Desulfurobacterium sp. TC5-1: one gene and its partner. The main gene of each other region encodes a partner of the protein of the gene in region 2 in a complex. Links are inferred from orthologs where the notes say so. Each region holds a gene or a part of one and is shown on either strand. Other genes may lie near its edges.

What was found.
Region 1: the proteins of hisH (region 2) and hisF are in contact, whole or in part, in a crystal structure (PDB 6RU0), measured with the Thermotoga maritima proteins. The link is inferred for Desulfurobacterium sp. TC5-1 from one-to-one orthologs. Residues at the interface, in WP_004080484.1 of Thermotoga maritima: Asn15, Arg18, Arg22, Arg117, Leu118, Pro119, His120, Met121, Gly122, Trp123, Asn124, Asn134, Gly135, Tyr136, Tyr138, Val140, Tyr158, Glu180, Lys181, Ser182, Ser183, Lys184, Ile185; in WP_004080486.1 of Thermotoga maritima: Met1, Leu2, Ala3, Arg5, Ser40, Glu41, Asp45, Glu46, Ala70, Glu71, Ile73, Asp74, Ile75, Pro76, Phe77, Asp98, Lys99, Ser122, Gln123, Glu161, Thr195, Leu196, Asn247, Arg249, Glu251.

Annotation. Positions count from the first base shown.
Region 1 is NZ_ATXC01000001.1:1,294,337-1,303,712, reverse strand. What follows is about bases 2,773-5,725. They hold hisF (imidazole glycerol phosphate synthase subunit HisF), read left to right. Parts: upstream 2,773-3,847; coding sequence 3,848-4,603; downstream 4,604-5,725. Other genes in these bases: H153_RS0106805 (flavin reductase family protein), read right to left, coding at 5,398-5,725; H153_RS0106810 (hypothetical protein), read left to right, coding at 4,614-5,423; bamD (outer membrane protein assembly factor BamD), read left to right, coding at 2,882-3,832; H153_RS0106825 (Rne/Rng family ribonuclease), read left to right, coding at 2,773-2,872. Also shown: H153_RS0106830 (TIGR03960 family B12-binding radical SAM protein), read left to right, coding at 1-1,400; more of H153_RS0106825, read left to right, coding at 1,397-2,772; more of H153_RS0106805, read right to left, coding at 5,726-5,973; SsrA-binding protein SmpB, read right to left, coding at 5,975-6,436; H153_RS0106795 (S1 RNA-binding domain-containing protein), read right to left, coding at 6,409-7,431; ispH (4-hydroxy-3-methylbut-2-enyl diphosphate reductase), read right to left, coding at 7,403-8,278; H153_RS0106785 (lysophospholipid acyltransferase family protein), read right to left, coding at 8,275-8,916; H153_RS0106780 (hypothetical protein), read right to left, coding at 8,944-9,376.
Region 2 is NZ_ATXC01000002.1:140,238-146,674, reverse strand. Bases 1,383-4,203 are described here. They hold hisH (imidazole glycerol phosphate synthase subunit HisH), read right to left. Parts: upstream 3,192-4,203; coding sequence 2,574-3,191; downstream 1,383-2,573. Other genes in these bases: H153_RS0108360 (MlaD family protein), read right to left, coding at 3,207-4,203; rlmB (23S rRNA (guanosine(2251)-2'-O)-methyltransferase RlmB), read right to left, coding at 1,870-2,574; H153_RS0108375 (hypothetical protein), read right to left, coding at 1,466-1,858; H153_RS0108380 (ATP-binding protein), read right to left, coding at 1,383-1,469. Outside these bases: H153_RS0108385 (sigma-54 dependent transcriptional regulator), read right to left, coding at 1-478; more of H153_RS0108380, read right to left, coding at 456-1,382; more of H153_RS0108360, read right to left, coding at 4,204-4,796; H153_RS0108355 (ABC transporter ATP-binding protein), read right to left, coding at 4,793-5,563; H153_RS0108350 (ABC transporter permease), read right to left, coding at 5,574-6,353. UniProt on the Escherichia coli protein: IGPS catalyzes the conversion of PRFAR and glutamine to IGP, AICAR and glutamate. The HisH subunit catalyzes the hydrolysis of glutamine to glutamate and ammonia as part of the synthesis of IGP and AICAR.

The DNA of each region.
Region 1 (9,376 bases), on a different replicon or contig from region 2:
GGAAGTCAAGTTTTACCATAGCTCCGGAAGCGGCAACGGAGAGATTACGTAAGGTTATAAACAAGGATCTTTCTGACGATGACATTTTCTCGCTTGTGGAGGGGCTGTTTGAGAGGGGCTGGAGTAAGCTGAAGTTTTACTTTATGATAGGCCTTCCGACGGAGACGGATGAAGATATAGAAGCTTTGACGGAACTTCTTTGGAAAATTCACAAGATAGGAAAAAGGTATAGGGGCAGGAAGCATCTTGCAGCTGGGTTTTCCATATTTGTTCCAAAGCCTTTCACACCATTTCAATGGGAGAGGTTTATTTCTACGGAAGAAGCAAGGGCGAAGATAGAGTACATTAAGAGGTATTCGCCTAAAACTTTCAGGCTTCGTTTTCACAATCCGGAGATGTCCCTTTTGGAGGCCCTTCTAACGAGGGGAGATGAAAGGATGGCGGAGGCTATCGAAGTTGCTTTCCGTCTTGGCGCTTCTCTTGACAGCTGGGATGAGTATTTCCGTTTTGATGTTTGGGAGAGGGCTTTTAGGGAGACGGGAATTAATATGGAGGATGAGATTGCAGAAAGACCAATTGATAAGCCTCTTCCCTGGGATTTCATAGAGGGTGTTGTTTCCAGGAAGTTCCTTTTGAAAGAGAGAGAAAAAGCTTATAGAGAGGAGAGAACGCCTGACTGCAGGATTGTAGGCTGTCACGGTTGTGGAGCGTGTACGCCGGAGGAGGTGAATAAACTGAAGGATTTTCCAATACCGGAGAGAATAGAGTTTTCCGTTCCACCTGTTGAAAGGAGAGAATTTCCTCTGATTTCAAAGGTTGCATTCTTTTTTGAAAAAAGGGGGAAGAGCCGTTTTCTTTCTCTCCTTGATATAAACAGAGTTTTTACGAGAATATTCAGACGTTTTGCTGTTCCGGTAAGGTATCAGGGAAAGTTTAATCCCCATCCACGTTTTTCAATCCTTTTAGGCATTCCAACCGGTGTTGAAAGTAAAAACGAAATCGTGGAAGTGGAGCTTTACAGGGAGTTTCTTCCTGATGAGCAGTTACTCTCTGACTTTAACGATGTCCTGCCTGAAGGTTTGCGGTTTAAAAAGGTTGTTTCCCTTGGAAGGAAAGCCTCTCTTCTTGAACAGGTGAAGGAGGTAGTTTATAAAGTAGAGGGTGATTTTGATGTAGATACTGTGAAAAGTGTTTTGACGGCACAGGAGCTTGAAAACAGGAAGGGAAAGTTAACACAGGTAAGTCCTTTAGTGGCCGATTTTTCCGTCAGTAAAGGTATAATAACACTGCACCTCAATGTTATTAACGGGAGAATACTGAATATACAGGACTTTCTCTTCTGGATAGGGAAGGACCTTTCATCCGTTTCAGTTGAAAGAGAGATAGTGGTGGGCTTATGAAGAAGATACTTATAAATGCGCTTCCTAAGGAAGTCAGGATAGCTATCCTTGAAGAGGGACAGTTAGTTGAGTTTTACGTTGAGAGAAAGGGAAGCAGAGGTATCGTTGGAAACATATACAAGGGAAAGGTCTTAAAGATTCTTCCTGCCATTCAGGCAGCTTTTGTTGACCTTGGCCACTACAAGAACGCTTTTCTGTACGTTAAAGATGCGGTGAGCTGGGAGTTTGAGGATGAACTTTTTGATGAAGATAACCATGAGATAGAACTTCCACCGATAGAAGAAGTTCTATCGCCGGGACAAGAGATAGTTGTTCAGGTTACAAAAGAGCCTCTTGGTACGAAAGGGCCAAGGGTTACCACAAACCTTACCATTCCCGGTCATTATTTGATTCTTCTTCCAACCATAGAGAAGATAGGTATATCCCGCAGGATAACAGACGAGGCGGAGAGGGAGCGGTTAAAAAAGATAGGAGAATCTATAGTTCCAAAAGGTTACGGAATAATTTTGAGAACGGCTGCAGAAGGTGCAACAGAAGAGGATTTAAGGAAAGACCTCTCTTATCTTTTGAGGGTGTGGAGCAGTCTGGAAAAAAAGATAGAAAAAAAGCCGCCGCCTCTTCTGCTCTATCAGGATCTTGAAATTGTGCCAAAGATTTTAAGGGACGTTTTAACCGATGATGTTGATGAGGTTCTTATAGACTCTCTACCTGAATACAGGAGAGCTCTTAACTTCGCCAGGGCCTTTATTCCTAAACTTGCCGATAAGATAAAGTTGTACGATAGTGATAGGCCAATATTTGAAAAGTATCCCGTTGAAGAAGCGATAGGAAAGGCACTTTCAAGGAAAGTTTATCTTCCCGGTGGCGGGTACATAGTTATAGATGAGACGGAAGCCCTTGTTTCCATCGATGTTAACAGTGGGAAATTCAAGAAGTCAAGCAACCTTGAGGAGACGGCTTTTAACGTTAACTGTAAGGCTGCAAAGGAGATAGCAAGGCAATTAAGATTAAGGGATATTGGCGGGATAATTGTTATCGATTTCATAGACATGAAATCTGAAGAGAACAAGCAGAAGCTTATAGAGGTTTTAGAGCAGGAGCTTTCCAAAGATAGGGCAAAAACAAAGATTGTCAGTATGTCGGATCTTGGCCTTGTTGAAATGACTCGAAAGAGGGTTAAGAAGAGTCTTGGTAGAAGTCTTACAATGACTTGCCCCTACTGTGAGGGGAAGGGAAGAGTAAAGTCTGCCGATACGGTTGCCTTTGAGATAGAAAGGGAACTTCTGCTCATATCGAGAGAAAACGGAAAACGAAAAATAAAGGTTTATGCTCACCCTCTGGTAACGGAAAAGCTGAGGGTTGATGAAAAAGATATAATAGAGCGGATAGAGGAGCTTTACGGCAAAGAAATAAAAGTTATACCGGTTGAGAATTACCACATAGAGAAATATACGATAGCCAAGAGTGATTAAGGAGGCGTTGTGAAAAAGATTTTGCCGCTGCTGGCATTTATTCTCATATCTGGCTGTGTAAAGCGGGTACAGACGGGACAGGAGCTTTTTAATAAAGGAACAGAAGCTGTTAAATCGGAAAATTGGAAAGAAGCGATTCTCAATCTGAAGGAAGCTCTTTCCAAGGATCTTACGCCTTCACAGAAAGAAGAGGCAATGATAATGCTTGCTGATGCTTATTTTAAGAATGGTAACTACACCGATGCAGCCCTTGAGTATAAAGAATTTTTGAACCTTTTTCCTGCTTCAAAGTTCGCTGACAGGGCACTTTTTAATCTTTCCCTGTGTTACCTTCAGTTGGTTAAAGGTCCTCAGTGGGATCAAACCTTTACAAAGAGAGCTTTAGATGCCATAAACACGTTTATAGAGACTTATCCTGACTCACCTCTTAGATCAAAGGCGGAAGAGATCAGGAAAGAATGCAGGAAAATTCTGGCGGAACACATAGTCTATATAGGGTTAACCTACGATATGCTTCACCAGTTTACAGCATCCCTTCAAAGATATGAAGAGGTTCAAAATCTTTACAGTGATGTGGAAGAGCCTGACAAACTTCTGTTTTTGATAGGCAGGGCCCGGTACTTTATACCTATTCAGGCGAGGGAGAAAATTGAAGATTTAAAAGAGCAACTTGATGCTGAAAAAGAGAAGCTTGCAGAGGCAGAAACAGATGAGGAAGTAAAGGTTCGGGATAGAAGAATTTCCATCATTCTTCATGATATTGAAAACTGGCAGAAGCTGGCGGAGATGGAAAGGGAGGAGGGAGAAAAGACCCTGAAAACCCTGATAACAAAGTATCCCGATTCAATCTACACCCGGAAGGCAAGGGATATACTGAAGGGAAGTGAAAAGGTTGAGATTTTCCCTGTTGAAAATCCCATAAAGAAGCCGTTTTTCAGGTGGTTTTTTGAAACACTTTGATTTTGTGAGGTTGCCATGCTTGCCAAAAGAATTATTCCCTGTCTTGATGTTAAAGAGGGTAGAGTTGTTAAAGGTGTCAATTTTGTAAACCTCATAGATGCCGGTGACCCTGTTGAAAACGCTAAAGTTTACGATGAACAGGGGGCTGATGAGCTTGTATTTCTTGATATAACGGCAAGTTACGAGAAAAGATCCATAATGATAGATGTTGTCAGGCGAACGGCAGAATGCGTCTTTATGCCTCTTACCGTTGGTGGTGGTGTAAGAACTGTGGAGGATATAAGGAATTTGCTGAACGCCGGTGCCGATAAGGTTTCTATAAACACGGCAGCCGTTAAAAATCCGGAACTTATCTCTGAAGGGGCGAGGATTTTTGGTTCTCAATGTATCGTTGTTGCAATAGATGCAAGGAGAAGTGGCGATTCCTGGGAGGTTTACATTCACGGCGGAAGAACGCCGACAGGCATTGACGCTGTTGAGTGGGCTAAAAGGGTTGTTGATCTTGGGGCTGGTGAGATTCTTTTAACCTCTATGGATAGGGATGGAACGAAGGCCGGTTACGATATAGAGTTAACGAGGGCAATTTCAGATGCCGTTTCTGTTCCTGTTATAGCTTCCGGTGGAGCAGGAACGAAGGAACACTTTTACGAAGGGCTTGTTAAGGGTAAGGCGGACGCTGTTTTGGCTGCTTCTGTCTTTCACTTTAAAGAGATGACTATAAGAGAATTGAAAGAGTATCTAAAGAAAAGAGGTGTAACGGTCAGGCTTTAAGGAGTTGTTTATGGTTGAAGTCTATTTTCACGTTGGTCTTGGAAAAACAGGTTCAAAGTATCTTCAGTTTGTTTTCTTTCCTGCACTGAAAGGCATCAATTATATACATATGACCCGTTACAAAAAGAGCAAAGAGATAATAAAGCGTGCGGGAAGCGGGAAGTTTTTAGTTTCCAGAGAATTTGACCGTCAATTTGAAAAAGAGGTAGAGTGGTTTTCGGCAGACTTTCCAGATACCGGTGCCATTATGGTTATCAGAAGACACGATGAGTGGATTCTTTCTCAGTATAAACGGTTTATAAAGAACGGTCACAGATTTTCTTTTGACGAGTTTTTTAACCTCAACAATACGGGATTTTTTAGAATAAAACACATGCTTTTTTATGAAAAGATAAAGTTTCTTGAAAGCCATTTTACAAGAAAACCTCTTGTTCTTCTCTACGATGAATTGAGAAGTAATCCTGAAAGTTTTCTTGATAAGATAGCTGCCTATACAGGCACGGCGTACGACAAAGAAAAGATAAGGTTTTCAAAAAAACATGCATCCTATAATGAAAAGCAGCTTAAGTTTATATATGCTGTTTCAAGATACATTAACCTTATTCCCGGTGATAGTAAGCTTAAAAAGTATCTCTTTGTTTATCCGATAAGGTATCCTATCCTGTACCTTGCAAAGTATATTCCTGATAGGTTTGTTCCGGACGTTGATTTTATGCCGGAAAAGGAAAAGCTGAATGAGGTGAGAGAGTTTTTCAAAGAGGATTGGGAAAAGTGCGTTGAGTACGTGAAAACCTCTAACGAAGCTCTACTTCATCGCTGATTATGGTGTACCTTTTTCCGCCCAACCTTCCGACTATTCCTTTAGAGGAGTTGATAATCTCTTCAATATAGTGTATTGCTACCACTTCACCGATAACAACGTTCATCGGCGTATCGCCAATTTCAAGAATCTCTTTAAGTATGCACTCAAAAGCTGCTGGTACACCTTTAACGATAGGCGGCTTAACTTTTGTTGATGGAACGGTTTCTATGTTGAACTTTTCTACTTCACTCTCTTCTGGCGGTAGATCTTCTCCCGTTTTAACCATCTCTTCTAAAAAAGTTTCTGTTACGACGTTTATAACGAACTCTCCCGTCTCTTTTATGTTCCTGACTGTGTCTTTTTCTGTGCCATCTTTTCTCTTTCCAATAGATACAAAAAGGAGAGGTGGTTTTGTTGTTATAGCGTTGTAGAAACTAAAAGGTGCAAGATTTACGATACCATCAGCAGAAACGGTCGTTATCCACGCTATAGGTCTTGGTACTACGGTATTGAATATGAGTTTGCTTATTTCTCTCTGCTTGCCTTTGCTTACGTCAACGACTTTCATCTTATCTCCAGTATTTTAGCGCCTTCTGTGCTTCTCTTTCCTGTTCCCTTTTCTTTATTGTTTCCCGTTTGTCGTAGAGCTTTTTACCTTTAGCAAGGGCAATTTCTACTTTTACCTTACCTCTTTTATTAAAGTACATTCTAAGAGGAACAATGGTGAGTCCCTTTTCCTGCGATTTTCCCAAAAGTCTCTTTATTTCTCTTTTGTGGAGCAGCAGCTTTCTTCGCCTTGTAGGTTCGTGGTTGAATAAATTCCCGTGGGTGTAGGGGGCTATGTATGCATTAAAGAGGTAAGCTTCGTTATTGTCTATCCTGACGAAGGAGTCTCTAAGGTTTGCTTTTCCTTCTCTCAGAGATTTTACCTCTGTTCCTTTCAGTTCTATACCGGCTTCATACTTTTCAAGTATTTCATAGTCGTAAAAAGCCTTCTTATTTTTTATTTCCGGTGTTCTTTTTCCTGGCATGTCAGTATAACTCTCCTCTTGTCTGCGTCTATCCTTTCTACCGTAAATGTGTATGTTTTCTTTTCACGGAGCCTTCGTCCTTTTAGTGATTCTATAGGAACAAAACCGGCTATGTCTTCCGGTAGTTCAATAAATATACCTTTTGATGAGATTCTGACAACCTTTCCTTTTACCGTTTGTCCCGGTTTGATAATTTCGTCTATTCTTTCAAAAGGGTCTTCTGTTAAACGTTTAATAGAGAGGAATAACCGCTCTTTCTCTCTGTCTATTTTTATAATTTTTACCTTTATTTTTTTTCCTATTGAGGTTACTTCAAAGGGTGATTTTAAGCCTGACCAGGAAATGTCGCTTTTATGTATAAGACCGTCGACACCGTTAACATCGACGAATATTCCGAAATCTACAATATTTTTAACCGTTCCTTCAGCAATGTTCCCTTCTTTTAAATGTGCGATAATTTCCTTTCGTTTTTTCGCCCTTTCTTCTTCTATAAGCTGCCTTCTTGATATGACGATGCTCTGTCTTTTTCTGTCTATAGAAAGAACTTTTGCTTTTATTTTTCTTTCTAACCAGTTATCCGGCCTTGTTACCGGGATAATATCTACCTGAGAAAGGGGAAGGAATGCAAATATACCGTTTCCTATATCAACCTTGTACCCGCCTCTTACTCTCTGCCTTATTGTTCCTTCAACAATTTTTTCTTTTTCAAGTCTATTGGCCGTTTCTTCCCACTTTTTAAGTGTCCTTACAGTTGAAACGGATAAAAGGGCATAGCCGTCTTCCGTTTCAGGTTCTACGATACAAACCTCAACCTTGTCGCCAACAGCGGGTATTTTGTCGAATTCATCTGCCGGCACTATGCCTTCAGACTTCCCCCCATAATCCACGAAGACGTCTTTCCCGTTTATTTTTATTACTGTTCCTTCTATTATGTCGTTTTTCTTTTCCCTCTTCTCAAAATATTCTTCAAGTAGTTTTGCAAAATCCTCTTTCAACTGCCTGTCCCCCTTTGGAAATGGTCTCTACCCTTCCCACCACTTCTTCAATGATCCACTGAGGTGTGGATGCCCCTGCCGTTATTCCTACACTGTTTATATTATCGAACCATTCTTTTTTTATTTCATCTGCCGATTCGATGTGAAAGCTGTTTGGGTTTACCTTTTTTGATATGAGGTAGAGTTTTGTTGTGTTTGAGCTATTTTTCCCGCCTATTATTATCATGAGGTCAACTTCATGAGCCAACTTTCTCGCCTCTTCCTGGCGAACCTTTGTTGCCTTACATATCGTATTGTAAATTTTTATCTCTTTTATCTTTTGAACAAGGATGGATGTTGCTAATGAGAGAAATTCTGAATTAAGAGTGGTCTGGCATACAACACCTAACTTTGGCATTTCAGGAAGCTTTTCGACATCTTCCACGGTTTCAAGAATTAAGGGCTCTTTTACGTGACCGGCGATACCTATTACTTCTGGATGTTTACTATTTCCAAGGATACATACCGGAAAGTGCTCTTTTTCAAGAGAGACAGCTTTATCCTGAATGGCTTTAACAAATGGGCATGTGGCGTCAATTATTTCAACACTTTTTTCTTTTAAAGCTTCTATAATTTTTGGTGGAACACCGTGGGACCTTATAATTACAGTTGTTTTCGGAATTATTTCATCAACAGAGTCTATCTTTTTTACCCCTAAGTTTTCTAACCTTTTTATTTCTTGAGGATTGTGTATAAGTTCACCTAAAGAATACACAATGCCCTTTTCTTTTGCAGCTTCAATGGCCATATTAACCGCTCTTTTAACACCCCAGCAGAAGCCGGCACTGTTTGCAATTACGATTTTCAACCTGCAAGCTCCTTTATCTTTTCCATCATTATGTCTGCCGCTTTAACGTAGTTCTCTTTTTTATCTTCAAGGTTGAGTTTAAAAGGTTTTCCAAACTTGATTTTAACATTTGCCGGCCTTAAAAATTTTGCCCCTTTTGGAAGAAGGTTCTCACTACCGGTTATTAAGCACGGCACAACAGGAACGTTTGCCTTTACAGCTATCATTCCTGCGCCTATTTTGGGCTTTAGAAACTTTCCGGTTGGTGCTCTTGTTCCTTCAGGGAATATGGCAAGAAGTTCACCTTTTTTAAGGACAGCAAGAGCAGTTTTAAGAGCTTTTAGGTCTGAACTTCCCCTTTTAACGGGGAAGCCGTTTCCCCAGTGCTTTATCAGGCTGGAGAGAATAGGCGTTTTAAAAAGCTCTTCTTTTGCCATAAAAAAGACAGGCCTTTTCATAACGGCGTAAGCTACAAGGGGAGGATCAACAAAACTTCTGTGGTTTGAAACGACAAGAACAGGACCCTCTTCAGGTATGTTTTCCTCTCCTTCTACCTGAAGGCGTCCTAACTTCGCTATTAGTGCACCTGCAGTTTTTAGCCAGATGTAGTAAGCTCTTTTTCTCTTTAACCATGGGTAAGATTTAACAATTGGTTCCATAGCACCTTTTGGAAGAATACCTGTATTTTAAAAGTCAACATTTATCCCTGCCCATACGGTTGAAGCTTTGTCCATCGTAAGGTTTTTGGAGTACATAAATTGAAATGCCAATCCCGGTGCAACGGTAAGGTCAAATCCCGTTTTTATTCTTGCGACTACATAATTTTCCAATGTATCCCTAAACCAGTCTCCGGTATCGCTGAACTTATATAAGTCAGGGAAGTTATCTGTCCTTGCACCGGCACCTATTCCTATGCCGAAAAATGGAACGAGTGTGAAACTGTTGCCGACAGCTATGATTTGTCTGTTTGCACCTATGAATGGAAATTGAAGGATAAAATTGTATGTGAAGTCAACTTTCCGGATTCCATCACTTTCAAGACTTTTCCAGCCAAAGAGAAAGCTGTATCCGTGGCGGAGGTAGTTTCTGTAGGTTAGTACGCCCACTTCAATGTTTCTA
Region 2 (6,437 bases):
CGCTTTCACCAACTATCAGAACGGTTGCATCTGTCCTGGCCACTCTTCCTATTAGCTTAAAAACTTCCTGCATCTTTTTGCTTGAGCCTATGATGGCGTCTTCATCTATTACGTCAAGTTCTTCCTTTTCTGTTGAAAAGGTAATTCGGTCAACGATCGTTTTTATGTCTTCAAGTTCAAAAGGTTTGGTAATGTACTCAACGGCACCTCTGTCAATTGCTTTAATCGTGTAGTCCATCGTGCCGTAAGCTGTTAGTATTACTTTAGGGATATCTTTTTCATAAGAGAGGAGGTCTATGCCGCTAATACCGGGCATTTTTATATCTAAAAAGGCCAAATCCGGCTTTTTGGTCTTTAGTATCTCAAGGGCTCTGTTTCCGTCTTCCGCTTCGTAAACTGTGTGCCCCAGGGTTTCAAGATACTTTTTCAGTACTAACCTTATGTTTCTTTCATCGTCAGCTATGAGAATCCTTGCCATTGCCTTTCAGGTCTCCGATAGGTAGATAGATGGATACAGTTGTGCCTTTTCCTTTCTCGCTTTGAACTTCTATTTTACCACCGTGGTTGGTTACAATCTCTTTTGATATGTACATTCCGAGGCCTGTTCCCTTTTCTTTGCCTTTTGTAAAAAACGGTGTGAAGAGGTTTTCCAGGTCTTCTTTTTCCATGCCACTGCCGGTATCTTTTATTTTTATGAAGTAAAAGCCCTTTGGTTGAATTGCGTATCCTGTTTCAATCGTTATGACTTTGTTTTTTGCGTTTTCAAGTGCTTCAATGCTGTTCTTTATAAGGTTAGAGATGACCTGAAACATTCGGTCTTTGTCCATGTAAACTTCAGGCAGGGAAGGGTCAAACCGTCTATCTATCTCTATTCCTTTTTCTTCGAATACCGTTTTAAACGTTTTTAGAACATCGTTTAAAAGTCTGTGTATGTTGTATCTACACCATTTAAGATTTGTGAAGTCAAAGCTTTCAGATATTCTGTCTAAGAACCTCTCTATTCGCTCTATTTCTGAAAGGATGACTTCTAACAGTTCTTCATCAAAGTTTTTTAATGTAAGCATCAGTTTTGCAGAGGCTTTCATTCCACTTAACGGATTGCGGAGTTCATGAGATATGCCTTTTAAAAAGACATCAAAGTGTTCTGCCGGGTTGTCCTTCTTTTTTGTCTTTACGGCGACGACAGCACCTTTTATCTCTTCACCTGAGAAAAACGGAGATATGGACAGTATAAAGCCGTTGACTTCCACGTTGTGAATCTCTATTCCGTCAGTCACGCATTTTTCTATCCATTTTTTGATGTCTGCTGCGAGGATTTCAGAAATGTTTTTACCTTCAAGATATTTCCTTGAGCGGTTCAGTAGCATTTCCAGCTTTTGATTGAAAAAGAAAACCCTTCCCGACCTATCGCATACGGCAATCGGGAAGGGAAGAGAGAATATTAGGTCTGAAAATTCCGGGTTTTTCAAGTGAGTGATATACCTCCCTGTCCGCCTTTTGGAAATTCTTTAATCTTAGAGATGTCAAGGCCGGTTGATGGCAGTTCTATTCCTGCTGCTGCCGCTTTAAACTGTTGATGGAACTCTTTCAATCTTGATCTTTCTCCGACAGGAACGATTGTTACGATCTGGGATTTCATTACGATTGCATCAACGGGTTCGTTTGCAGTTGGATCGACAGGCATTATCGTGGCTTGTGCACCCTGGGATGTTGGTATAAGTGCAAACATACCTGCATCTTTGATTTTCAGGTAGTCATCGCCTATTTCATCTAAGATACCTATGATACCTGAAGAAGGTATTACACCTTCACCTGAAGTTGTTTGAATAAATACAAGTTTTCCCTTGAGATTTTCCATAATTTCCTCCGTTATTTTTGGACTGATAATAAATATAATCCTATGGCTACAGCATTGGAAACGTTTAAAGAATTAACATGTCCTTTCATGGGAATCGTTACGATGTCATCCAACAGTTTTTTTACAGGTTTTGAGATACCTTTCCCTTCAGAGCCGGCAATAAGTCCTACAGGATAGGGAAAAGAGTATCTGCTTATGTCTTTTCCGCCTGCCTCAAGTCCTATTAGCCAACCGCCTTTCTCTTTGAATTCAAACAGACTCTGGCGGAAACTGTTTACTATGGCAAATGGAACGTAGAATACTGCACCGGTTGATGCTTTTACCACGGTGTCCGTTATGGTAACACTTCTGTCTTTAGGGATAACTATCCCTGCGGCACCAAAGGCGTCGGCACTTCTAAAGATGGCACCCAAGTTGTGGGGGTCTTCCACTCTATCTAAAAATAAAAGGTAGCCGCCTGTTGCGATAGTCCTTTCCACAAGTTCATCAAAGGATTTTGGTTCGACAGGGGAGACGAGGGCTACAATGCCCTGATGTTTATCCGTTTTGGAAACTTCGGATAGTTTTTTCCTTCCGGTTTTTACCGTTTTAATCCTCTTTTTCTTTAAAAGGGATAGAATTTCCCGATGTTTAAACCTTTCATCAACATAGACTTTCAGTATAGGGTAGTCTGCCCTTAAGGCTTCCATTATGGGATTAACGCCGTAGATAACCATTAGTTTGTCCCTACCATTTCAAGAAAGTTTGAAAGGAGTTTGAGTCCGGCTTTCTGACTCTTTTCGGGGTGGAATTGAGTGGCTATTATGTTTTCTTTTTCTATAGAAGAGACAAAGTCGATACCGTAGTCTGTTGTTGTAAGGATAACAGACGCATCCTCTGGTTTAACGTAGTAAGAATGGACAAAGTAGAAAAATTCGCCGGTTTTTATACCGTTTAGGAATCTTGATTCTTTTTTGATAGAAACCTGATTCCAGCCCATGTGTGGGATTTTGTACTCATGGGGGAGTTCAAATCTTACAACTTTTCCCTTTATGATGCCAAGTCCTTCTTCTTCGCCGAATTCGTAACCTTTCTCAAAAAGCAGATGGAGTCCGAGGCATATCCCTAAAAAAGGTTTACCCTTTTCAACCTCTCTTATTATGACTTCCCATAGGTTTCTTTCTTTTAAATTTTTAACGGCGTCTTTAAAAGCTCCGACACCTGGCAGAATTATGGCTTCTGCGTCTTTTATCTTATGCATTTCGTCTGTAACAACAACGTTGCCGCCCACGTACTCGACGGCCTTACTAACACTTCTTAAATTTCCCATACCGTAGTCTATAACCGCTATCATCCCTATAACTCCCGATTAAAAAGATGGCATTGAACCCATGAGGTACTTAACATCTTCGTCACCAAAAGATAAACCACTTCCAATAAAGAATCCCCGCCACTTATTGTAGAGAAGTTCATCTCCGCCGAAGTAAAGATACCAGTTTTTGTTTATGTTGTAGGATAAGCCTATTCGCAGATGAGGAGGCAGTTGCTTTCCGTAACCGTCCTTTCTGTCTATGTCCCAGATGGATGTATAAATTTTCCATTTGTTGTCTGGAAAGAGATAATCAATTCCACCACCGGCAGTTGTCTCTATGACGCCACCTCTCAGCACCCACTTTCCATTTTTCAGGAAAAACGGGTCTTTAAAAATTCTTGCGTACTGGAGTGTAAATTCTGTGTCAAAGCTTTGCGTTACCTTCTCATCAATAGATAGAGCACCCGTTGCGTTTGTTATGTAATAGGTTGTGTGGTCTATCTTTCCGTGGGAATCTGCAACAACTTCAAACAGGTAATATCTGTCTTTTGATTCGGGAACAACTCTTAAAGAGATGCCACCTCTTGCGTTGCCTGTGGCGGTGTTTACGTCACCCCTGAATCCTATGTAAACCTTTGTTTGTTCAAATTTGTCGGCAAGTTTACCAAGGGCATGAGCGGCACTTGTGAGGTTTTTGTACAGTGTATCGTCGTTTATTATCTTTGCTATTGTGCCGTTGCCCTGCTGTAGTTTCTTGATAAGTTCATTGAGGTTTCTTGTAGATTTCTTAACATTCTCAATGGCTGCTGAAATGTTTTCTTCGTTCTTTCCGCTTATGAGTCTGTTTATCTGTGTCACAGTTGCGTTTATTTGATCGGCTATTCTTTCTGCCTCAGCTACAAGTTTAGGTGCTTCCTCTGATGAAGTTTTTAAGTTTTTTACGATGTCTCTAATGTCTCCCCTGTTTTCTACGACTATCTCATTAAGCTGTGAAGAGAGTGACTTAAGGTTTTCTGCAATTTCAGGAACGTCACTTTTTAAAAATTCAGACAAAGAAGCAAGGTTTTGGGCGAGTTTTCTCAGGTTTTCTCTGTTGTCTTCCACTGTTGCTGTAACCTGTTCGGTGAGTTTTGTTATCTGATTGAGGAGCAGTGCTATTCTGTTTTTTCCGTCAGGTGTTATTAATGATTGATTTAGAGCGTCAACGGTTTCGTAAATTTTGAGCATAAGCTGGTCGGTTGAAATTGTAGATTTTCCTCTTGTAATAGTTGAGCCGGAAGTCAGAACGGGCGCATTTTCAGAACCGGGGATTATCTCTACGTATTTTTCACCCATTAGTCCCATCGTTTCTATGATTGCATAGGCGTCCTGGTGGAGCGTTACAGGTTTTGTGAACACAACTTTGACTTTTGCTTTTCCGTTTGGTAGCACCTCTATGTTTGTAACTTTTCCGACGCGAACCCCTGCAACCATAACCGGTGCTTCTTCGGCAAGTCCTGCAACGTTGTCAAAGAGAATGTAATATTGGCTGATAGCCCTTTCACTACTGTACTTTAGGGGTTCTATTGTTGTGGCTATTATGCCAAGTCCAAGAAGTCCTGCTATTACAAACGCACCGACCTTTGCCTCTACGGAAAGATTTTTCATCCTCTATACCCCAGATTAGCTGTTATCGGGCCTTCAGGAAGGCCTTCTATAAACTGTCTTACTGCTGGATTTTGAGATTTTTCTATCTCTTCTGGTTTACCAAGTTCCAGTATTTTTCCGTTCCAGAGAATGGCCATTCTATCAGCTATCCTAAAAGCACTGTTGATATCATGGCTGACTACAACGCATGTTTTACCGAGTTCATTTTTAAGCTTTAAGATCATCTTGTCAATTATAGCGGTCATTACGGGGTCAAGTCCCGATGTTGGTTCATCAAACAAGATACATTTGGGGTTTACACAGAGAGCTCTCGCTATGGCAACTCTTTTTCTCATACCGCCGGAGAGTTCAGAAGGGTATAGGTCTTCTGTTCCGTGCATTCCAACGAGGGAAAGGTAACGTTCAGCTTCCTTCCTTGCCTCTTCGGCTGGAATACCTTTGTTTTCAAGGAGAAAGAAGGCGACATTTTCCCATACTGTTAGGGAGTCAAATAGAGCTCCTCCCTGAAAAACATAAGTTAGCTCTTCTCTAAAGTGGAATTTTTCTTCTTCGGATAGAGAAAAAACGTCTTTTCCATATACGATTACTTTTCCTTCATCCGGTGTTACCAGTCCTGATATCTGTTTAAGCAAAACACTTTTGCCCGTTCCTGATGGACCCATTATGACGAAGATTTCACCTTCGTACACGTTGAAAGATACGCCGTTGTGTACGATTTTATTTCCAAAACTTTTCTTTAAATTTTCCACTTTTATGGCTATTTTCATCTATACTCCGTCAGAGGTTCAGGGTTCTTAAAATGTAAGTTATTATGTAGTCAAATATAAGAATGGCCATCGATGATGTGACTACAGCTTTCGTTGTTGCTTCACCGACACCTTTGGCGCCTCCTTTTGTGTAATATCCGTACAGACAGCTTGTCACAGAGAGGATGAAACCAAAGAAAGCAGCTTTGATTAGACCGTGCCATACATCGTCCATAGTCATGAAGTTTTGAGTGTATCTCATAAAAAGGGTGCTGTTGATGTTGAACATTTTTACACCTACTATGTATCCACCGACAAAACCGATAATATCCGATAGAACACTCAGGACAACCGTTCCAACGATGGTTGCATAAACCCTCGGCGTTATAAGGTATTTTATAGGATTAACCGCCATCATTTCGAGGGCATCTATCTGTTCAGTTACCCTCATCGTTCCGATTTCAGCAGCCATTGCTGAACCGGTTCTGGCCGTGACGAGGAGTGCTGTTAAAACGGGGCTTAACTCTCTTGCCATAGAGATACCGACAACTGCACCTATGAGGTATTCTGCGTTAAATCTGTGAAATGCAGTATAGGTTTCAAGTGCTATAACACCGCCGGTGAATAGGGAAGTGATTGCTATAACCGGGAAGGAATCTGCTCCTATCGTGGCCAGGTAGTAGAAGTATCTCCCTGCTTTCAAGGGCTTTTTAAATGCAAGGGATACGGCCTTTCCAGCGATTAAAAACCATCTCCCGATAAATTCGAGGAATCCAATGACTATCTTACCGGTGATTTCAAAAAGTTTCACAGGTTAAACCTCTCAAGTTCCGGAAATTAATATCCTAATTCTACTATAGTGGCTAAAGTGAGGCTTTTCAGGTTGGATTTAACA